3 regions of the Exiguobacterium sp. s192 genome follow, and region 3 is predicted to be linked to each of the others. Evidence: riboswitches for the same ligand, from Rfam matches in the RefSeq annotation. Region 3 holds a riboswitch; each other region holds the start of a gene.
What was found. A riboswitch is a leader RNA that binds a small molecule or an ion and turns the genes downstream of it on or off. The one in region 3 is predicted to bind S-adenosylmethionine.
Positions count from the first base shown of each region.

Region 1 (7,579 bases), on a different contig from region 3:
CAAGCGCGACGCCGACATTTTGGGCGACATAAATCGCATTAAAGGCGCGTCTCCCACCTTCCGGCCAGATGACACCTGTCAACGCATAAATCGTCGGGAAAACCATCCCGCCAACAAATCCAATCAATCCAAGCATCAGAACGTATCCGGTGAAGGTCTGGTGGAACATCCATAATCCGACCGAAGCCAGGACAAGACCGACGACACTGATGACGAGTGTCCGTTTACCACCGAGCCGGTCAAACGCTTTTCCCCCAATATAGTTTCCGACGATGGCAAGCGCCGAGTTGACGAACAACGCCATCCCCGCTTTTGTCATCGATTCGCCTAAATATTCATGAATGTATAATGTATTAAACGGCCATAAAAAAGAGGATCCTGTTGTATTGATCGCCATCGCCAATACCAGAATCCAGACCGCACGAGGTAATTTCGGCATGATCAGTTTCCTCCAATATAGTTTCCAACCTTGCCACTTTACGAAATTGCATCGCACTCTGTCAAGGAACTTCGATTTAAACGAACAATCGGAAAAATGATACAATTGACTAAATGATCGGATTTGCGGGTACTTAGAAAAAACAGAACAGCTATCAGGAAGAGGAGTTTATGCCATGTCACTTGCACGAGTATTACCTTACGCCAAAGAATTACTGGAGTCTGTCATCCACGAAGGGGATTGTGTCGTCGATATGACCGCCGGGAACGGTCATGATACACACTTTCTTGCCGAACAAGTCGGACCAAGCGGTCGGGTCATCGCTTTTGATGTCCAGGAGCAGGCGATCGAGGAAACGAAACGCCGGTTGCAAGCAGCTCATGTCTCGGAATGGGTCGATTTGTATCACGAAAGTCACATCCATGTCGGAGCACGCCTGTTTGAAGAACAGCGTCCGATCCGCGCCGGTGTCTTTAATCTCGGTTACTTACCGGGGAGTGATAAATCAGTCACGACGACCGGTGAAGAAACGTTAGAGGCGCTCGGCGCCCTTCTGCCTGTCCTTGTACCTGGAGGATTGATCGTCCTCGTGATTTATCACGGACATATCGAAGGACGTAAAGAACGCGACGCCGTCCTTGACTATGTTTCGCTCCTGTCCCAGCAAGATTATGCCGTCTTACAATACCGCTTTTTAAATCAACAAAACAATCCGCCTTTCATCGTCGCCATCGAAAAAAAGCTTAAAAAACAAATCATCGACTAAAAAAAGGAGGATACCGTCGCGGGCGACGGCATCCTCCTTTTTGAATTCGCTTCTTACTCTTCGACGAGTTTGAGGAACAATAGTAATTTTTCGGCAAACCGTGTGTTCAAACGTTCGAAACTAAAGTGCGGGAAGCCGTGCAGACGCTGAAGATAAATCTGATCGCCTCCCATTTTCCGGCACACTTCAAGCGTCAGTTTGACATCGGCAAACTGATCGTCCGGCGCATAAAAACAGGCGAGATGGACACGCGGTAATTTTTTCCGCTCTTCATCATGCAACACGATCTCTTCTTCAATCTCGCGATACTGTGCATACGTCAACTCACCGAGACGGACTGCATCTTCATTGTTTTGTCCAAACGGTAACGTCCCGAGCGGTGCATCCGGGCGAAAACGATCGAACGCACTCGCAAATACTTGTTTGACGCCGCCGAGCTGTTTCGAATTGTGCCAATCAAACAATGGCGAGATGAATGACAGACTGGCGATCGGCAATTCATATTCCTGCAACAGCCGGTTCACGACGAGTGCTCCCATGCTGCAGGCGATGATATGAATCGGAAGCTTTCGTTTACCGGCTTCCCGTAACGCTTCTTTTAATAATTGCTGATGTTCTTCAAACGATACACGACGTGGTGCATCGACCAAAAGCACTTCATATTCCCGTTCCAAGACGCGAATCAATGCTTCGCTCGGCCGGGCACGTAATTGGAGTGGATACACAAGGACAATCACTCCGGTTGGTTGTTCTACCACACGCTCACCTCTTCATCAGATATCCATTTAGTATGCAATAAATCCGACTTCAGCAAAACCGCCTCAAGTCGGATTTCCTTTTCCTTATTCATATATACGTTGCAGCCGCGTCACAGGTTCCACCTGTCCAAACACTTCTTCCGTCGTTTCACTGACTTCTTTAAAGCCGAACGAGGTTAAAAAGTGACGGGCTTTATAATTGCGTGATTCGACGTACACTTCGATGGGAGAAGCACCTTGGCGCTCGAGCTCTCGAATCAGTCGCCGCCCGATTCCGTTCTGTTGGTATTTCGGCAGGACATAGAGGCGGACGATTTCCCACGTCCCGTCGACATCAATTGCATGAATGAATCCCACAATCTCCCCATCGATCAGACCTACATTAAAATATTCTCCGCGCGCTTCTTCTGCTGTCCGGATTGCCCGAACGACTTCTTCTTGCGGGTAGGCTTCCTGAACGAAATGGGCTTTCGAGCGCTCAGAATAGATTTCCTCGTACGTATCCATCCAAGACGTGAGCGCAATATCATGAATGCGTGCTGCATCAGCAGGAACTGCTTCGCGTATCTCCATACCGAAATCCCCCTTTTCCTTTTACAGACTCATCTTCTTTTACCCTTTTCTAGAAATTTCAGTCGTTTCCCTGCAAAGTTCCGGAGAAACAAAAAAAGTTCAGAAACACCCTTCAAAAGGGCGTTTCTGAACTCAGGATTATGCGAAACGTTTTGCCTGCTCTTCAAGAGTAGCAGCTTTATCCGTTTGCTCCCATGGCAATTCGATGTCTGTACGACCGAAGTGACCATATGCTGCTGTCTGACGGTAAATCGGACGGCGGAGATCAAGCATCTTGATGATGCCTGCAGGACGAAGATCAAAGTTTTCTGCAATCAATTCGACGAGTTGAGCTTCTGGAAGCTTACCTGTTCCAAACGTATCGACAGCGATTGAAACCGGGTGCGCAACACCGATTGCGTAAGCAAGCTGAACTTCTGCTTTTTCCGCAAGACCAGATGCGACAAGGTTTTTCGCGACGTAACGTGCTGCGTACGCAGCAGAACGGTCAACTTTGGTTGGATCTTTACCAGAGAATGCACCACCGCCGTGGCGTGCGTAACCGCCATACGTATCAACGATGATTTTACGACCTGTTAATCCAGCATCACCTTGTGGTCCACCGATGACGAAACGGCCAGTCGGGTTGATGAAGAATTTTGTTTCAGCGTCGATGTATTCCGTCGGGATGACCGGAGCGATGACGTGTTCTTTCAGATCAGCTTGAATTTGCTCAAGCGTTACTTCTTCTGCATGTTGTGTTGAGATGACGATTGTATCGACGCGAACAGGTTCATTGTTCTCGTTGTATTCAACCGTAACTTGCGTTTTACCATCCGGACGGAGGTAATCGAGTTGTCCTGTCTTGCGGACTTCTGCAAGACGACGGGCAAGTTTGTGTGAAAGTGAAATCGGAAGTGGCATCAGTTCAGGTGTTTCTTTCGTTGCGTAACCGAACATCAGACCTTGGTCTCCTGCTCCGATCGCATCGATTTCTTCATCTGACATGTTTCCTTCGCGTGCTTCAAGCGCCTGGTCGACACCAAGAGCGATGTCTGCTGACTGCTCATCGATTGAAGTCAATACAGCACATGTGTCTGCATCGAAACCGTATTTAGCGCGTGTATAGCCGATTTCGCGAATGGTTTCACGAACGACTTTCGGGATATCCACGTAAGTCGATGTCGTAATTTCTCCTGCGACTAAAACAAGTCCTGTCGTGACAGAAGTTTCTGCCGCAACACGTGCGTTTGGATCCGCTGCAAGAATCGCATCCAAAATTGAATCCGAAATCTGGTCACAGATTTTATCCGGGTGACCTTCAGTTACTGATTCCGACGTAAATAGTCGGCGATTAAGGTTTGTCATGTTTGACCCTCCCAAAAAAGAATTTGACGGTGTACTCATTTCCCCTAGTTGAGTGGGACGGTAAAATGAAAAAAACCTTTCCATGTCCAAAAATGGTCAGGGAAAGGTTGTGCGTTCTTCCTTTACCCTCTTATCGTTCGAAGTGTTTACTTCGCTTCAGGAGAGCACCTTTTCCTATATTAATGATGAAACTAATATAAGACGGTTGCCGGGTTTCTTCGGGCCTTGTTCCCTCCACCTGCTCAGAATAAGAGTATCCGTTACGAATTACATGATATAAACTTGTGCCCACTCTGTCAAGCAACGTTTTAATTTCTAGTCGAAAAATTTCGAAAGAGATGTTAAACTGTTTATGCTGAAAGCGTTTCCAGATAAATAGAAATCAGCGCACGAAAAATGATTGCCCTATCTTTAGTATGTCATATATAATGAATGTGTCATACTAATTGTAGAGCCAAAACCAACGTAGGGGAAAGGTGGGGTCAGGATGCCGATGACGGTCCTGAATATCGAAGAACTACTCAAGAAGGAGCATGTGTTCAAACAACTATCTGTTGCCGAACTAGTCGAACATGCGATTCGCAACAACGAAGGAGTTCTTGCAGAAAATGGTGCTTTGTCTGTAGAAACGGGGAAATTTACAGGTCGTTCACCGAAAGACAAGTTCATCGTCCGTGATCAATCATGTGAGACACATATCGATTGGGGCCATGTGAATCAGCCGATGGAGTCGGACAAATTCGAACAACTGTTACAAAAAGTTCTTCGTTATATGAACGAAGCAGATCAACTCTACTACACAGAGGCAGCTGCTGGTGCCGATACACATTTCACCCTCCCGGTACGCGTCGTGACAGAGTACGCTTGGCATAATCTGTTTGCGAAACAATTATTCTTACGTGAATATCCTACGGTTGCGGCCTTCGAACCATTTACGGTCGTCTACGCACCACATTTCAAGGCCGATCCACTTGTTGACGGCACTAATTCGGAAACGTTCATCGCCATGTCATTCGAACATCGTATCGTCTTGATCGGCGGAACGGAATATGCGGGAGAAATCAAGAAATCGATTTTCTCGGTCATGAACTATCTGTTGCCGCAACAAGATGTTTTATCGATGCACTGTTCCGCCAATGTCGGACATGACGGCGACGTCGCCTTGTTCTTCGGACTCTCCGGGACTGGTAAGACCACCTTATCGGCAGATGACAGTCGTCAATTGATCGGGGACGATGAGCACGGTTGGTCTCATGACGGTGTCTTCAATATCGAAGGCGGCTGCTATGCGAAGACGGTGAACTTGTCGCGTGAAAAAGAACCACAAATCTTTGATGCGATCCGTTTTGGCACCGTCCTTGAAAATGTTGTCCTCGACGACACCCGGACTCCGGATTACGACGATACATCGTTGACTGAAAATACACGCGCGGCTTATCCGATCACAGCAATTGACAACATTGCCATCCCGTCACGTGCCGGCCATCCGAAAACGATCGTTTTCTTGACGGCTGATGCATACGGTGTGTTGCCTCCGATCAGTAAATTAACGAAAGAGCAAGCGATGTATCACTTCTTGTCCGGCTACACGTCGAAACTGGCTGGGACAGAACGGGGTGTCACGGAACCGGAAGCGACGTTCTCGACATGCTTCGGCTCACCGTTCCTGCCGTTGATTCCTGAAAAATATGCGACGATGCTCGGTGAACTGATTGATCGCCACGGCGTGACGGTTTATCTCGTCAACACCGGTTGGACCGGCGGCGCTTACGGAACAGGCAGCCGCATGAAACTGGCCTATACGCGCACGATGGTCAACGCTGCCGTCAACGGTCTGCTTGCAGACATCCCGACAGAAGAACACCCAATCTTCGGATTGCACATGCCAATCGAAGTACCAGGTGTTCCAAGCGACTTGCTGAATCCTGTTAAAGTTTGGGCAGATCCAGCTGTTTATACAGAGCAGGCAACAGCTCTCGCGCATAAATTCAAACAAAACTTCACCCGCTTCGTCAGTGCGACCGATGCGATTAAATCAGCCGGTCCTCGTGTTTAAGCCATCTCCAAGATAAAAAAAGTTGAGCCTCTGCTGAGGGGCTCAACTTTTTTTGTCTTCAAACAATCGAATCTGTTTTGTCTTGTAGATGTGATTCTTTTTGAGCCAACCATTCTTGGCTTTCTTTCAGCAACTCATAGGCACGTCGTTCGGAAATACCAAACCGGTTACTGAGCAACTCAAACCGTTCGAATTCGCCGCGATCTGCACTGATCGCAAGCAGCAGACAATCCCGAAACGGATGATCCTCTCCTTGCAAGACATGTTTTAATGCAGGCTCAATCGGCAGTTGATCGATGATTTCATCGATATCTACCGATAACAGGGCATCAATATGCGAAAGTAATCCAATCATGTAGGCACTTTCTGCTTTTAACGTTTTTGTTTCCGTCGCAAATAGTTCACATAACTTGGCACAGTGTAAAGACGAACGCAATAATTCATCCGACCACTTATACGGACTGGCCAGTTTCATCTCGCGTAAAACAATTAGTGAAATCCAGCTTTTCAGTTGAGAGAAGCCTAACAAGGAAATGGCTTGCCGCACCGAACTGACTGTATTCCGTAAGCCAATCCCGGGAGAATTGATCAATTGGAGGACTTGAACACTGATGTATGGGTTTCGTTCAATCTCATCGATGACCTCGTCATAATATTCATCTGTTTCGAGCCATTTCAACATCTTCAGCAAGACCGGTAATTGCGGTGGGACGGCCTTTCCTTTCATCAACATCGGTTTGGCATAAAAATATCCTTGAAACCAGTCGTATCCCATTTCAAGGCTTCGTGTATGATCTTCATGGGTTTCCACCCGCTCCGCCAGAAAACGCATGTGGGGATAATTTCGTTTCAGGATATGCAGAATGGCACTTTGTTCTCGTGGATTGATGGCTTCGATATCGATTTTGATCAAATCAATCAAATCAAATAATTCAGCACCATGATGTCGCAGAAGATCTGTGACAAAATCATCGAGTGCCAGCATGAATCCTGCTTCTTTCCATTTTTTCAGCGTGTGTAACATCGCGCTGTCAATGTGAACGGTCTCCAAGACCTCAATCACAAAACGGGTTGGATCCAAGTGATCGATTAACTCCGACTGCAACAAGTCTCCCGTAAAGTTAATGAACAATCGTTTTCCTTCTGCCACACGGTCTACGCCGAGATGGACAAGTGTGTTGGTCAACACATCCATCGTCGCTAAGTCGCCGTCAAAAACAGCCGGTGCATCGACTGAACGATAGAGTAATTCAAAAGCATCAATCGAACCGAACCGGTCAACGATTGGTTGTCGTGCAAGTAAGATTTCCATCTCATGTTCCCCTTCTCGATCCGTTAGTCAGGCTAATTTTATATGTTCCAGTATATCAAATATCCATTTATCTTAAAAAATCAGTTTTTTAAAAGATATCAATGTTGCAAATATCTAAAGAAAAAAATCACCTCAATGATACGCATTGAGGTGATTACAACATTAAATTCTGTCACGTCATCATCCAGTTGATGACGTCATCCGTCACTTCGAATTTTTGACGAATCGGGAATTGATGGGCATATTGATACACTTTTAAATGCGTCTGCTTTGGATAACGGGCGGCGTAATTCGTCGCATGACGCAATCGGACATTTTGATCGTACAA
Region 1 covers NZ_JACSMS010000010.1:64,193-71,771, reverse strand. The annotation lists gene KNP87_RS13995 (MDR family MFS transporter) at 1-439, opposite strand, end outside; gene mnmM (tRNA 5-(aminomethyl)-2-thiouridylate-methyltransferase MnmM) at 615-1,205, shown strand; gene KNP87_RS13985 (alpha/beta fold hydrolase) at 1,259-1,963, opposite strand; gene KNP87_RS13980 (GNAT family N-acetyltransferase) at 2,048-2,536, opposite strand; gene metK (methionine adenosyltransferase) at 2,675-3,883, opposite strand; SAM riboswitch class I at 4,011-4,137, opposite strand; gene pckA (phosphoenolpyruvate carboxykinase (ATP)) at 4,371-5,939, shown strand; gene KNP87_RS13965 (EAL and HDOD domain-containing protein) at 5,998-7,251, opposite strand; gene KNP87_RS13960 (alpha/beta hydrolase family protein) at 7,424-7,579, opposite strand, start outside.
Region 1: linked by a shared signal. The riboswitch ahead of metK (methionine adenosyltransferase) and the one ahead of msrA (peptide-methionine (S)-S-oxide reductase MsrA) in region 3 are both predicted to bind S-adenosylmethionine.

Region 2 (7,579 bases), on a different contig from region 3:
AACCTTGAAGTTTTACCAAGCGTCTTCGGTTTGATTTTCCAAGAAGGATTGCTTGAATTCAAAACGCTTGCAGGTGGAGCGATCGGAGCAGCGGTCTTAAACGGAATCCGTCGTGGTCTCTTCTCAAACGAAGCAGGGATGGGGTCAGCCCCTAACGCTGCTGCGACGGCAGAAGTATCGCACCCGGTCAAACAGGGTTTGATTCAATCGTTTGCGGTATTCGTCGATACGTTGCTGGTCTGTTCGGCAACCGCAATGATCGTCTTGGTCAGTGGTGTCGCGACAAAAGATGCGAGTGGAGAACCGGTTGCCGGAATCGATTTGGCACAAGGAGCACTTGCTTCACAAGTCGGCTCGCTTGCGACTGGATTCATGGCACTTGCGATTTTCTTGTTTGCATTCAGCTCGATTGTCGGAAACTATTATTACGGTGAGTCGAACATCAGCTTCATCAATGACAACAAAACGTTGATGACGATCTACCGGGTGATTGTTTTAGCGATGGTCGTATTTGGTTCGTTGGTTCAGACAGCCGGACTGGTCTGGGCACTGGCCGATATCTTTATGGGACTGATGGCAATCGTCAATCTGTATGCGATTTTCCGGTTATCGAAAATTGCCAAATTGGCACTGGATGATTACCTCGTTCAACGTCGAAACGGTCAAGATCCTCGTTTCCATAAAGATTCGATTCCGAATCTTCCTGGGAAAGAAACGCTTGAAGCATGGCAAGATGACGATACAAAAGAAAAAGCAATGTAATGAACTGAGGGTCAGAGCAATCTGATCCTCTTTTTTTGTCTTTGGATTTCACGAATCATCATTAAACAGGTGAGAAAATGGGAATACTAAAAAAAACGGTCGGAAGGAGGGGGAGGATGGAAAATGTTCATTATGTCCGAGTCGCAGATGCCGTTTGGGATTCTTTTGGTGATGATCCGCACATCATCATGGACTGGATTTTGTTCATCCATGAAACACAGCCCGACCATGAACAGTTGTTTGCGCTCGAAGAAACAACACCGTTGTACCAATTGATGAGTCAAATCGATATCTTCATTGATCAGGAAACCCATTACAATCTGGGGCGGGCAATCGTCGGGGAAGAATTAATCGTCAATGAAGATCATGCGGCGATCGTCGGCATCCTTCCTTTACCGCTCTTAATCATTTCTTCCGAGGTGATGCGGAATTTTGACCGACAGGCGCTTGAAGTGATTTACCAGGAAGCGGGGCGGCAAGGAGAATTTGATACGGTATGGGAGCAGTTCGGTGACTTGCGCGCTTATTTCCGTCAGGCAGAAGAAGCAGAAGAGACGATTCTTGTCTATTATGTATAGCGCGGTAATGACCACACAAAAAAAAGAATCACGCGTTCTTTCACGCACGTTTCTCAAACGAGATATCGTGTAGGAGCTGCGTGAAGCGAGTGATTCCTGATCAACGAGAAGAGAGGGGTGGCAGATAAGTCTGCCACCCCTCTTCATAAAGCAATCGTTCTAAAGCGTCAGCCTAATGTTAACGGCAGTGCTTAAAAGTCGATTTCATCCGGATCTGGTCCAAGACGGACATCTGTTGCCAAACGATCAATCTTCTCGAGATCATCCGCATCGAGTTGGAAATCAAAGACATCAAAGTTTTCCGCAATCCGTTCAGGCGTGACCGATTTCGGAAGAGCGACGATGCCGTTATCCAAATGCCAACGCAAGACGACTTGTGAAGGAGATTTACCGTGTTTTTCGGCAATTTCCTTAAAGTCATTGATTTCAAGGAATTTCCCTTGCATGAGCGGGCTCCACGCCTCGACTTGGATGCTGTGGTCCTGTAGATATTCATGCAGTTCATGTTGCGGAAGTTGCGGATGAAGTTCCACCTGGTTGATCATCGGTGTCATCAATCCTTCTTCAGCCAGTGTATCGAGGTGATGTTCCTTGAAGTTCGAAACACCAATCGCTTTGATTTTTCCAGCTTCGTAAAGCTCAACCATTGCTTTCCATGCTTCAATGTACCCTTCGACCGGCCAGTGAATCAAATAGAGGTCCAGATAATCGGTCTCTAATCGTTCGAGTGACTCAGCGAAAGCTTCTTTAGTGCGTCCGGCACGAATATCATCGTTCCATACTTTAGACGTTAAGAAGAGATCTTCACGGTTCACGCCGCTTTCTTTGATTCCTTTGGCGACACCACGTTCGTTTTTGTACACGGCAGCCGTATCAATATGACGGTAACCGACACGAATCGCTTCTGCGACGGCAGCCGGTGCTTCCGTCTCTTCGTCGACTTGCCAGACTCCGAATCCGATCTGTGGAATCGTGACACCATTTGAAAGTTTTGCGTATTGCATGTATATACTCCTCCTTCAATGAAACTAGAATATGGAATTGCTCGTTTAGTTTAGCATGAACTCAGAATCACGTCTGTTTAGACGCTCAAAGCAGGAGGTAAGCTGTTAGAGAGCGAACAAAGTGGGTATATCCATACATGAAGTGAGGTGTAAAATCATGGCACGATCCGTTAAAAACGTACCAAAAGGAGTGTGGGCCGGACTGGCGACGCTGTTAGGCGCTCAAGCGGCCTTCCTGTTCCTTGGCGCCCGTAAAACCGGGCGTAACCCGTGGGTATGGGGTGGCGCAGGGCTTGTTCAGTTCCCGCTTCCAGCCATCGCGTATTTCATTCTTAACCGTCAAGAACAGAAGAAAAAATAATCAAAAACAAGTCCGGTCGCGCTGCAGGCGGCCGGACTTGTTTGTTTTACGAAATATTTTCTTTGCGGACAGCAGTGTTTTTCCGGCGCGGGAATCCGAAAAGAATCGCAAGGGATCCGCACACGAATAATAAAAATGGATAAAACAGATACGGAATCAGTTCCGGAGAAGCCGTTTTCGTCAACTCCGCCGCAATCAGCAACTGGGCGCCGTATGGGATGATTCCTTGAACCCCACACGAGAAGATGTCGAGAATGCTGGCTGACTTCTTCCGGTCGATGTCATACGTATCCGCAATCTCCGCTGCGAGTGGTCCAGCCACGAGAATCGAAATCGTATTGTTTGCCGTCGCGAGGTTTGTCGCTCCGACAAGCGCAGCCATGCTGAACTCTGCGCCGCGGCGTTGCGTGATTTTTCGAGTCAATGTTTCTTTCAGGTAGGCGATACCGCCGTTAAAGGTGATCAGACTGACAAGACCACCCATCAGTAATGTCAAAATCGAAATTTCAGCCATGCCCATTAATCCTTCGGACATCGACAGCACGAATCCACTTAAACCGAAGCTGCCGTCGAGCATACCGATGATTCCTGTCAAGGCGGTTCCGCCGATCAAGACGAGGATGACGTTGACACCGAACAGGGCCAAGACGATGACGGACAGATACGGAATCAGTTTATAAAACTCGAAGGCCTTTGCGTCGACGACATCTCCGGTACCTGAAACGAATGCCAAAATGATGACGGTCAAAATTGCTGCCGGAAGCACAATCAGGAAGTTCGTTCGGAATTTATCACGCATATTGGTTTTTTGCGTGCGGACCGCTGCAATCGTCGTATCGGAGATAAACGACAAGTTGTCCCCGAACATCGCGCCCCCAACGACGGCGGCAGCCGCGATGGCGACATTGACACCGGTCGCTTCATGAATACCAAGTGCGATCGGGGCGAGCGCCGCAATCGTACCGGTCGAAGTCCCCATTGCCATCGAGATGAAGGCAGCGATGATGAACAATCCGCTCATTAAGAGAGACGGCGGTAAAAATGTCAGCGAAGCGTTGACGGTCGCTTCGATGGCGCCGATCGCATCCGCTGTTCCGGAAAACGCACCGGCGAGTAAGAAAATAAAGACCATGATCATGATGTCCGGATTTCCGGCACCCGTCGCAATCCGTTCCACGGTTTGATTGATACTGCCTTTGGTCGTCACGGCAGCAAAAATCAAGGCAATCAATGCGGCAATCAGAATCGGGAACTTATAAAAGTCGTCATAAAAGATGCCGGCACCGATAAAGAGGACCAAAAAGACAAGTAATGGTAGAAGGGCCCATTTGTTTGGTGTAATCGTCTCGTTCATAAAATCACTCCATTTCTGCATATACAAAAAAAGACTCCTTCGCAAGAAAGAAGGAGGTCTTTACTGAAAAAGACGCTCTTCTTATCTCTCAAGCCGTAGCTTGCTGGATTTGGCACAGTACGATTCAATCGTCCGCTGCCGAAACATCATTGGGCCAGTCCCTCCGTCTCTCGCGATAAAAAGAAGTCATTTAATTGTCTGAAATACGTTTTCTACCGTAACGTATCTTTTAATGCATGTCAACACTACTTCACTGCAGTGCTTTTTTGAGTGTCGTGACATTTTCATTCATCAAGTCAAAATAAGAAGCGTCTTGTTGTTCTTTTGTGACGGATTCCAAGTTATGAATCGTGATCGCTTCAGCTCCGATTTCTTGTTGGATGACCCGGGCGACTTTTGGGGAAACCGTCTCTTCAAACGCAATATATTTCAAATCGTGCAGCTTGGCTTCTTTGACGAGGGCAGCCAGTTCTTTTTGCGAAGGCTCGTCAGACGGTGAGATGCCGGCGATCGGCAGTTGAGAAAATCCGTAGCGTTCTGCTAAATACCCATAAGCGGCATGTGTCACGAGCAGTTCTTTTTTGGAGCCGTCAGCAACAGCTTGCTGTAAGTTTTGATCGAGCTCATCTGCCTGCGTATCAAATTCAGCCAGATTTTTTTCGAACGTCGCTTTTTTGTCCGGTACTTCTTTTGCCAGCGCCGTCGAAATCGATTGGGCCATCATTTTCGCATTGTTCGGATCAAGCCAGACGTGCGGATCGTACTTGCCATGATCGTGTCCTTCTTCTGCGTGCTCATCTTCTTCGTGCTCGTCTTCATGAGCATGTTCTTCGTCGTGTGCGTCTGCCTCTCCATGAACGTGTACCGTGGCACTCGCTTCAAGCAAATCGATGCCTTTACTTGTCTCGATGAACCGGACATCGTTTCCTTTGAGACTGGCTTTGATTTTTTCTGAATACGGCTCAAGCGTCGTTCCGGTCAAGAGGAACAGATCACCTTGTGCGATTTCTGTCAGTTGTTTAGAGGTCGGCTCATACGAATGGGGATCGGCACCGGGAGGAACGATCATCTTCACATCGACATCAGCGCCGCCGATTTCTTTGGCGATCGCCGCTGTGGCGAACGTTGATGTATAGACGTTGAGTTTTTGGTCGGCGGCATCTTGATTCGAACCTGAATCAGATGATCCGCAGGCAGCGAGGAAAGTGGCGCTCGCGAACGCGACCGTTAAAGCGGGAATTAACTTTTTCATATGTGTAAAACCTCCAAGAAGTATTAAAACGTAATTATTCCGATTTGAACCTTTTCACTATAACGAATCCAAAACAAAGCGTCAAGTACAAGAGCGGGAAGAAGTTCGACTTCTAAAAAAATGGGGTAAAAGACTAATAAGATTAAAAATCGTGAGTATGCCCGGAGGTGATGAGGTGAGACGGGAAACAGCATGGTTGATGGGAGGGGCTGCGCTTTTGACGACGGCTGCTGCCGGTGCGAGCATCTGGAACAATTACGGTGCTCTTTTACGGTGGACGGAACCGGCGCTTCCGCTTGCGGAAACCCAACTGGCTCCAAGGACCGTTTTGTATAAAACGGTCGGCGAGAAGGAGCTTAAACTGGATCTGTACTATCCGGTCGGTGAAGGACCGTTTCCGGTGGCCATTTATGCACATGGTGGAGCGTTTGTCAGAGGAAGCCGTGATGATCTCTTTTGTTTTACACCGATCGTGGAACGTTTTTTAGAGCTTGGCATCGCTGTTTGCAGTATCGATTACCGGTTGTTTGAAGACGGCAGTTACTTCCCGGATAATTTGGAAGACGTACGCGACGCCCTTTGTTTTTTAAATCAGGAAGCAGATAATCTGCGGATTGCACGGGGACGAATGGTCCTTTGGGGGGATTCGGCCGGTGCAGCGTTGATGTTGACGACCGCCTTGGCGCCGATGGAGTTCATCGGTGATCAGAAAGCGGAGCAACTCCCGCTGATCAGCGGCGTCATCGCCTTGTATCCACCAACGAACTTCTTATTATTCAAGTTCATCCAGACCTGGATTGCCCACATCAAATTTTATGGAGGAGGACGGGAAGAATGGCGTGCACTCATGACGCGTGTCTCACCCGCAACTCATTTGACCGCCGATTCACCGCCGATCATGCTGTTGCACGGAAAAAAAGATCCGATTGTTCCCTTTACGCAGGCGCTGCATTTCATTGAAAAAGGAGCCGATGTCGGGGCCGATGTCCGGTTGTTTTCGTTTCCGAACGGAACCCATTCATTGGCCAGTTTTGCGCAGACGGAAAACCCGCTCAAAATTGAACGGTTGCTCGACCGGATTGAAGCCTTCAGTTGCCAAGTCCTAGTCCTGCCACCTCGTGAGACTCTTCACTAAGTAAAGAAACATGATACAATCAGTCATATTTCTTTTTGAAGGAGACGAATGAGATGACAGAAATTTGTTTAGTGCGCCACGGTCAGACCGATTGGAATTTAAACGAACGGATTCAGGGGCGGGAAGATATCCCGCTGAACGAAACAGGGCGGTGGCAAGCCGGCTTGAGTGCGACGTATCTCGCACAGGAGAAATGGGATGTCTTGATTTCCAGTCCGTTGTCCCGGGCGGTCGAAACGGCGGAAATCATCGGCCGTGCCGTAGGACTCGAGCTGACGGAAACGGATGACCGGTTGGTCGAACGCGAATTTGGTTTTGCATCGGGCAAGCCGATCGCCGGAATTTATGAAGCTGTCCAAGCCAATGATACTGACCGTGTCCCGGGTCTTGAGACCGAACAGGAAATTCAGTCCCGTGTCTTCGCAGCTGTCGAAGAGTTGACACAAAAACATCGAGGAAAACGTCTGTTGATCGTCTGTCACTCACACACGATCAAAGCCGCTTTATCCTCGATTGATGACACATTCAGTTACCGGACACCGCTTAAAAATGCGTGTGCCAACTATATTCGTTTTTCCGACCGGTATGAAATCGACCGGATCAATGTTGCCGATCACATCCTGGACTGGACGAAACGTCCTTAACTGATTTTCGGATTTTCTTGTAAGTACTGTTTAAACGTTTCCTTGGCGATACTCGTGATATGGGCACCACGTTTGGAACGGCGGTCTTTATACTCCTGAATCAATGCTTCCCCTGTGAAATGATCTTCGACGACTTCGCGTAAGATCGATTCGGATAAGTCATTTTTCATCATCACCATTTTTCCGGTGAATAAATAAGAGGTGCCTTCGTTTAACGGTGTACACTCGAGTGGTGTGACGATCATGGCAGCCGGATCGTTATCCGGTCGTGAGATTGTGATTTCAATCAAGGCCCGCAGATTTTTTGCGAACAGTTCATCGATGATCGGTTGATCATGTTTTAAGACGACGATTTCAGCCACCCACTGGGCCGTCTGATCGGTACTGACTGTCAATCCGTCTTTGATCGTGACCGGAATCGTTGTATCCCGGCCGGACTCGTCCATCAAGATACGCAGTGTGCACAGTTTAAAGGTTTTCACGAAAACT
Region 2 covers NZ_JACSMS010000004.1:12,561-20,139, reverse strand. The annotation lists gene KNP87_RS08715 (alanine/glycine:cation symporter family protein) at 1-762, shown strand, start outside; gene KNP87_RS08710 (hypothetical protein) at 879-1,340, shown strand; gene KNP87_RS08705 (aldo/keto reductase) at 1,532-2,344, opposite strand; gene KNP87_RS08700 (hypothetical protein) at 2,502-2,705, shown strand; gene KNP87_RS08695 (Na+/H+ antiporter NhaC family protein) at 2,752-4,059, opposite strand; SAM riboswitch class I at 4,138-4,241, opposite strand; gene KNP87_RS08690 (metal ABC transporter solute-binding protein, Zn/Mn family) at 4,310-5,311, opposite strand; gene KNP87_RS08685 (alpha/beta fold hydrolase) at 5,487-6,446, shown strand; gene KNP87_RS08680 (histidine phosphatase family protein) at 6,500-7,090, shown strand; gene KNP87_RS08675 (YwpF family protein) at 7,087-7,572, opposite strand.
Region 2: linked by a shared signal. The riboswitch ahead of KNP87_RS08695 (Na+/H+ antiporter NhaC family protein) and the one ahead of msrA (peptide-methionine (S)-S-oxide reductase MsrA) in region 3 are both predicted to bind S-adenosylmethionine.

Region 3 (7,579 bases):
CTGGATGCGAAATACGGCACGGATTCGATGCCGGAAACGGCCGAACATGTGGCTGTACGGTACAACATTACACGCGAAGTTCAGGATGATTTTGCATTCATGAGTCAACAGCGGGCCAAACAGGCGATGGAAGTGGACCGTTTTCAAGCAGAACTGGTTCCGGTGCAGTATACGACACGGAAAGGACAAGTCGTCGAAGTCGCTGTCGACGAACATCCCCGTCCGGAGACGAGTCGGGACAAACTCGGAACGCTCAACAGTTTGTTTGCGGACGGAACCGTCACGGCAGGCAATGCTTCTGGTGTGAATGACGGGGCGGCAGCCTTACTGTTGATGAGTGAGGAGACGGCCAAACAGCTTGGTTTAACACCGCTTGCGTATTACCGGGCGAGTGCGGTCGCCGGGGTTGAACCGTCCGTCATGGGTATCGGACCGGTTGATGCGACGCGTAAAGCCTTGGACCGGGCAGGATTGACGATCGACCAGTTGGATTTGATTGAATTAAACGAAGCCTTTGCGGCACAAAGTGTCGCGTGTATTCAGGAACTCGGATTACCGGTGGAGAAAGTGAACGTCAATGGGGGGGCGATTGCCTTTGGTCATCCGCTTGGCGCAAGCGGTGCCCGCATCCTGACGACCTTGTTGCACGAAATGTGCCGGACGAACCAGACCTACGGCTTGGCGACGATGTGTGTCGGTGTTGGTCAGGGCATCGCGTTAATTGTCGAACGGGAGGGACTTGTATGATTCATTTTGAACGGATGGACCAGATCGGATTGATTCGGCTCGATCGACCGGAGCGGATGAACTGTTTGGATTACCCGACACTGGTGGAACTTCAACAACTCGTCGAAACGGTCCGGCAGGATGCGACGATTCGTGTCGTCATCTTCACGGGAACCGGCAAAGCCTTTAGTGCCGGGGCAGATTTAAAAGAGCGGACGACGTTGACGGAACGTGAAGTCCGGCGGAATGTCGAGGCGATTCGGGACGTCTTTACGAACATCGCCGATCTGCCGCAACCGACGATTGCTGCCGTCAACGGACATGCACTCGGCGGCGGGTTCGAGTGGATGCTCGCTTGCGACTTCCGGATCATCGTCGAAGGGGCATTGGTCGGATTGACGGAAACGAGTTTCGGCATCATTCCCGGTGCCGGCGGGACGCAACGATTGCCGCGGTTAATTGGAGAGACGCGGGCGAAGGAACTGATTTTCACGGCTAAGAAGATTGATGCGGCGACTGCGGAACGATACGGCATCGTCTCTCGCGTCGTTCCGACGGTGGAGGAGTTGCTGCCAGTTTGTTTCGCCTTCGCCGGCGAAATGTTGCGAAATGGACCGGTGGCAATCCGCCAAGCCAAACAGGCGATTGATCAGGGACTCGACCACCCGATCTCAGACGGGCTGAAAATCGAGACCGCCGCCTATGAAGCCGTCATCCCGACGGAAGACCGGATGGAAGCATTACGTGCGTTTGCCGAAAAACGGACCCCGCAGTTTCAAGGCAAATGAGGATGGTCGTCACCTGAAATAACACGTATACTAACGGTAAACAAAAAAACGTTATATCAAAGAGAGAGTGAATGACATGAGTGCGAATACACAATCGATGATTTTTACCGTATACGGGGATTACATCCGGCATTACGGCAATCAAATCTGGGTCGGCAGCTTAATTCGTCTGCTCAAAGAATTTGGTCATAATGAACAGGCGGTCCGGGTCGCCGTTTCGCGGATGGTCAAGCAAGGGTGGTTGACGTCACAAAAACAAGGCACCAAAAGTTTTTATTCGCTGACGCCGCGTGGGGTCGAACGGATGGAAGAGGCAGCAAGACGGATCTACAAATCAACGCCTCACGTCTGGGACGGGAAATGGCGGACGTTGATGTATACGATTCCGGAAGACAAACGGCAAATCCGGGACGAACTGCGGAAAGAATTGTCATGGAGCGGGTTCGGAAACTTATCAAACGGCGTCTGGATTTCACCGAATCCGCTCGAAAAAGAAGCGGAGCGGTTGATTGAAGCTTATGGCATCACCGAGTATGTGGACTTTTTCGTCGGCGAATATCATGGACCACAACCGGATCAATCACTGGTCGAACGGGCTTTTCCGCTGGATGAGTTGCAAGAACGGTACGAACGGTTCATCGCCGAATACAGCCGGCGCTACATCGTCCATCAAAGTCGGATTCAACTCGGCGAGATGGATGAAGAACAGTGTTTCGTCGAACGGACGACACTTGTCCATGAATACCGGAAGTTTTTGTTTACCGATCCCGGTCTGCCGCAAGAGTTGTTGCCGGACGAATGGAGTGGCCACCACGCCGCATTATTGTTTGAACAGTATTACCGGTTGCTCGCCGAACCGGCAAGCCGGTTCTTTGAAGCGGTGTTTCAGGAAACGCATGACGTCACACAAAAAAGTGCCGACTATGATGCGTCGGAACATCCGTTGTTTGCTGAACGGTAAAAAAACGCTCATCCCGACGTAACGAGATGAGCGTTTTCTTGATGACGTTCAGCCCTCGGCCAGTTGCTTCCGAAAAGCATATCCTTTATCGACATAGGAATCGATCGATTCTTGAATCATTTCCAAGTCGGCCGGTGTCAGTTCACGGACGACTTTTCCGGGCGACCCGATGATCAAGGAGCGGGGCGGGAATTTTTTGCCGGACGGAATCAACGTATTGGCTCCGATGATACACTCTTCGCCGATTTCAGCATGATCGAGAACCGTCGCGCCCATCCCGACGATGGAACGCCGTCCGATTTTACAACCGTGCAGGATCGCATTATGTCCGACGGTGACTTCGTCCTCGATGATGACCGGAGCACCCTCGTACAGGTGAATCGTTGCATTGTCCTGGATACTGCACCGTTTACCGATTGTAATCGGTCCTTCGTCCCCGCGGAGGACGGCATTAAACCAGATCGTCGATTCTTCGCCAATCGTCACGTCACCGATCAAAAAAGCACCGGGAGCGACAAACACGTTTGCCGCAAGGGCAGGAGACAGATCGCGGTATGGAATGTTCATCAAACAACGCCTCTTTTCTAAAAATGAATTAAAATTCAGTCTTACATAGTATACCATTCTTAGTGACGGAAACGGAGGGAGACCATGTCTCGTGTATGTACCAGCTTACAGATTGAAATCCCGATTATTCAAGGGGGAATGGGAAACATCAGTCATGCCGAATTGACGGCCGCGGTTTCGAACGCAGGGGGACTGGGGACGATTGGCTGCGGAACGATGTCGCCCATTGAAGTCAAACGGTTGATTGAAGCCACACGACGCCTGACGTCACGTCCGTTTGCCTTGAACATCGCGATTCTTGTTTCCCCATATACGGAAGACTTGATCACGTTAGCAATCGAGGAACAAATTCCGGTCGTCTCGTTATCTGCCGGAAACCCGGCGCCTTTTCTGGGACGTTTACAGGAAGCGGGCATCCGGACGATTGGTGTCGTCGCGTCCGTCAAACAGGCGGTTAAAGCGGAACGGGCCGGGATTGATTTACTGGTGGCGGAAGGAGTCGAAGCGGCCGGGATCAACTCACCGCTCGAACTGACGACGATGACATTGATTCCGCAAATCACCGATCAGGTCACGATTCCGGTACTTGCGGCCGGAGGAATCGGCGACGGTCGTGGTCTTGCTGCTGCCTGGATGCTCGGGGCGGAAGGCGTTCAACTGGGAACCCGGTTGATTGCGACACAAGAGTCCTGTGTGCACCCGCAGTATAAAGACCATCTTGTGCAGGCGGATGATCTCGAGACACGGATCATCGGGCGTAAGGTCGGACAAGTCCGGCGTGTCTTGAACGGGGCGTATGTGGACGGGTTACGTCCGGCGTCGCTCGCTGAATTCCAAGAAAAAACGAACGAATCGTTTCATATCAAAGGGGCACTTGAGGGCGACGAGACAGCAGGATATGTCAACGCCGGTCTTGTTTCCGGCTTGATTGAGGATATTCCGACCGTTCAGGCATTATTTGACCGGATGATGGACGAGGCGCATGAACGGATTTCGCGACCATTTCCGTAAACGCATAACGGATTGATTTCAGGAGGAGGCCAGTTGGTCTGCTCTTTTTTTGTGTTTTTGGCAGTTTAGGACATTTGTCCTTTTCAAAGCCGGGTGGAATGCGGTCTACTCATAATTGGAGAAAAAGGAGGATGAAGATGCAAGGAATCGTGTTTGCCTTATTCAGTGGATTGTTTATTGCCTTGCAAGGCATTTTTAATGCCCGGCTGGGTGACGCGGTCGGTCCATGGTTATCCGTGACAATCGTTCACTTTGTCGGTTTGATGGGTTGCTTGTTGATTTACGGGTTTGTCCGTGACCGGAAAATCGGTGGTTTTCGAAAGTTGCCGTTGATTTATGCCAGCGGCGGATTGCTCGGCGTGTTAGTCGTCGTTACGGAACTGACGTCGATTCAACTGCTTGGAATGACGTGGGCGATGTCGTTGTTACTCGTCGCACAGATTCTATGTGCTTTTGTCATTGATTTGAACGGCTGGTTCGGTGTCATCAAAAAAAGCAGCAACCGGGGGCAATGGGTCGGTGTCGGATTGATGTTGACCGGCGTCTTGATTTTTTCGCTCGCCTGAAATGAATCAAAGGAGGAAACCAAATGGGATTAGGAATGTTTTGTGCCGTCGTTGCCGGGATGATGATCAGTTTACAAACCGTGTTGAATGCGCGGATGAGTCATGCCTTCGGCGCATGGGCAACGACGACGTTAGTCTTTCTTGTCGGATTGCTCGGCTCGTTGCTTGCACTACTCTTCTTTCGCGGTGGAACGCTCTCGGCAGTCCGCGAAGTTGAACCGTTGTATTTGTTTGGCGGATTAGTCGGCGTCGGGGTTGTTTTTTGTGTCATGCGGGGGATTCAACTGCTGGGTCCTTCAATCGCAATTTCGGTCGTCTTGATTTCGCAACTGAGTTTTGCGTTATGCGTCGATGTTTTCGGTTGGTTTGGTCTGCCGCAGGTCGATTTATCGCTTGGACAGATAGCGGGTCTCGCCGTGATGCTGACCGGGATTTTTGTTTTAAAACGGTATCAAGTCGTGGATGAGGCGGAGCAAGCAGAGGATGTCAAAGCGATTTCCTGAGTGGACGACAAAAGGTACGTCACGTTGGACCGCGAGACCTCGGCTGGAAAAATCAAAGAAGGGATTGCCCATCCGTCTGAGAGGGCAATCCCTTTTTGCACTTTGTTTAGACTGTTGCCTCTTCTTTCCAGGCGACGTCGATAAAGGCATCGCGACCGGACGCTTTCCGGTCTTTTTTGTAGTGCGCCGGATTTTTTTTGTGGAAGTCCTGATGATATTCTTCCGCCGGATAAAAGGCGTGTGCCGGTTCAATCCGTGTGACGATCGGTTGCTTAAAGCGGTTTGTTGCTGCTAACGCGTCACGCGACGCAATCGCTGCGAGACGTTGTTCTTCCGTATGATAAAAAATTGCCGGTGCATATTGTGTGCCGCGGTCCTGGAATTGTCCGCCGGCATCGGTTGGATCCGTCTGCGGCCAGTACAGTTCAAGTAATCGTTCGTACGAAAACAGTGCCGGATCAAATGTAATCTCGACGACTTCGGAATGCCCGGTCGTTCCTGTTTTGACCTGCTCATATGTCGGGTTGTCGACATGTCCTCCTGTATAACCGGACACGATACTGTGAATACCCGGTAATTCCTCAAATGGTGTCACCATGCACCAGAAACATCCTCCTGCAAATGTTGCTTTTTCCATGTCATCTCTCCCTTTCCCTTGGTTCCTTGAACCGTAATGCTCTCATTTCTGACAGCGAGAAAACGAAAACGACTCCTTTGCTTGGTTGCAAAAGGAGTCGCCGCTTTTTATCAACCAAAGCTTTCGCTTTGCTGGTCGTAGCACCTTGCTGCACGCAGGTTGCTGGGACGTCATCGATCCAGATCTCTCAGTCCACTCTTGATAAGTGTTATATGAAGTTGATGTAAGTTCGTTATCGTTGGGATGATAATACCATTCACAAAAGTGGAAAGTCAATCCTTATGTTTGTAAGGCGCGAAGAACCGTGGCCCCTAACGTTTTGGCTCCGATCAGCAAGGCCTGCTCGTCGATTTCATACTTTGGATGATGTTGCGGATAAATCGTTCGACCGTCCGTCTTCGCAGAACCGGTGAAGAAGTAACTGCCCGGGACCTGCTCCAGGTAGTAGGCGAAATCGTCGGCAGCCATCATCGGTTTGACTTCACGGACGTGTCCTTCCGGTAAAAAGCCGGCCGCTTCCTGAATGAGCTTCGTTTCATTCGGATGATTCCAAAGTGACGGATAACCGGTCGTGAAATCGATGGAATACGTAGCGCCAATTCCGGCACACGTCGTCCGGGCGACCAGATCCACCTGCTGGCGCAACTGATGGCGGAGTTGTTCATTAAACGTCCGGATTTCTCCGACAATCCGCGCCTCGCCGGTTACGATGTTCGGAGCCGTTCCGGCGTGAAACGAACCGATGGCGACAATCGCCGGCTCAAACGGATCGACCCGTCGACTGACGAGATGCTGAAGATTACAGACGAGCTGTGCGCCGGCGACGAGTGCATCCTGCGTCCGGTGGGGGGCTTGGGCATGACCGCCTTGACCGTGGACGACGATTTCAAATTCATCGATGGCACATAATGTATGTCCGCTGTGGTAACCAATTGTTCCAACCGGAAGATCGTTTTCAAGGTGGGTACCAAAAATCGCATCGACTCCGTCGAGGCAGCCATCTTCAATCATTTGAATGGCACCACCCGGAAACACTTCTTCACCGTGTTGATGAATGAAGAGGATTGTGCCCTCGAGTTCCTCCTGCAAGGGTTGAAAGGCGGCGGCCAGTCCGAGGACGATTGCCGTGTGTCCATCATGTCCGCAGGCATGCATCACACCGGGACGGATTGAGCGAAACGACAGTTCGGTTTCTTCCTGAAGCGGTAATGCATCAAAATCGGCACGGACGGCAATCGTTTTTCCGGGACGTGCCCCTTGTAATGTCGCGACGATACCGTTACCCCCGACATTTTTTTGATACGGGATACCGAGTGCTTCATAGTATTCGATGATTTTAGCCGGTGTCCGGACTTCTTGAAACGACAATTCCGGATGCCGGTGAAAATCGCGGCGTAAACGAATCATCTCGGCTTCTTGTTGTGCGAGATGGATAAATAGGGTTTCTAACATCAAAATCATCCTTTACGGTATGTCTTTAGGAAAAACGGGTACAGGTAGAGGTAATCAATTCAGAGGAGGAATCAACACATGGGTGAAATCATCGTCAATGCCGTTCTTACAGTCAAAGCAGGATTAGCGGATCAAGTCTTTCCCATTTTAAGTACGGTTTACAAAGCCACACAAAACGAGCCGGGCTGCTTACGCTATACGTTACATCAATCGATTGAAAATGAACATGAGTTCATGCTCTATGAAGTCTACCAAGATGAGGCTGCACTCGAAGCGCATATCGCATCGGACCATTATAAAGCATACCGCGAACAAATCGAGTTGTATCTCGAAGACCGTCAAGTCACGAAATACGTCGAGATGACGTT
Region 3 covers NZ_JACSMS010000020.1:15,870-23,448, forward strand. The annotation lists gene KNP87_RS16885 (acetyl-CoA C-acyltransferase) at 1-747, shown strand, start outside; gene KNP87_RS16890 (enoyl-CoA hydratase-related protein) at 744-1,514, shown strand; gene paaX (phenylacetic acid degradation operon negative regulatory protein PaaX) at 1,591-2,475, shown strand; gene KNP87_RS16900 (gamma carbonic anhydrase family protein) at 2,524-3,042, opposite strand; gene KNP87_RS16905 (NAD(P)H-dependent flavin oxidoreductase) at 3,127-4,053, shown strand; gene KNP87_RS16910 (DMT family transporter) at 4,191-4,619, shown strand; gene KNP87_RS16915 (DMT family transporter) at 4,643-5,122, shown strand; gene msrA (peptide-methionine (S)-S-oxide reductase MsrA) at 5,229-5,759, opposite strand; SAM riboswitch class I at 5,864-5,967, opposite strand; gene KNP87_RS16925 (M20 metallopeptidase family protein) at 6,039-7,211, opposite strand; gene KNP87_RS16930 (putative quinol monooxygenase) at 7,290-7,579, shown strand, end outside.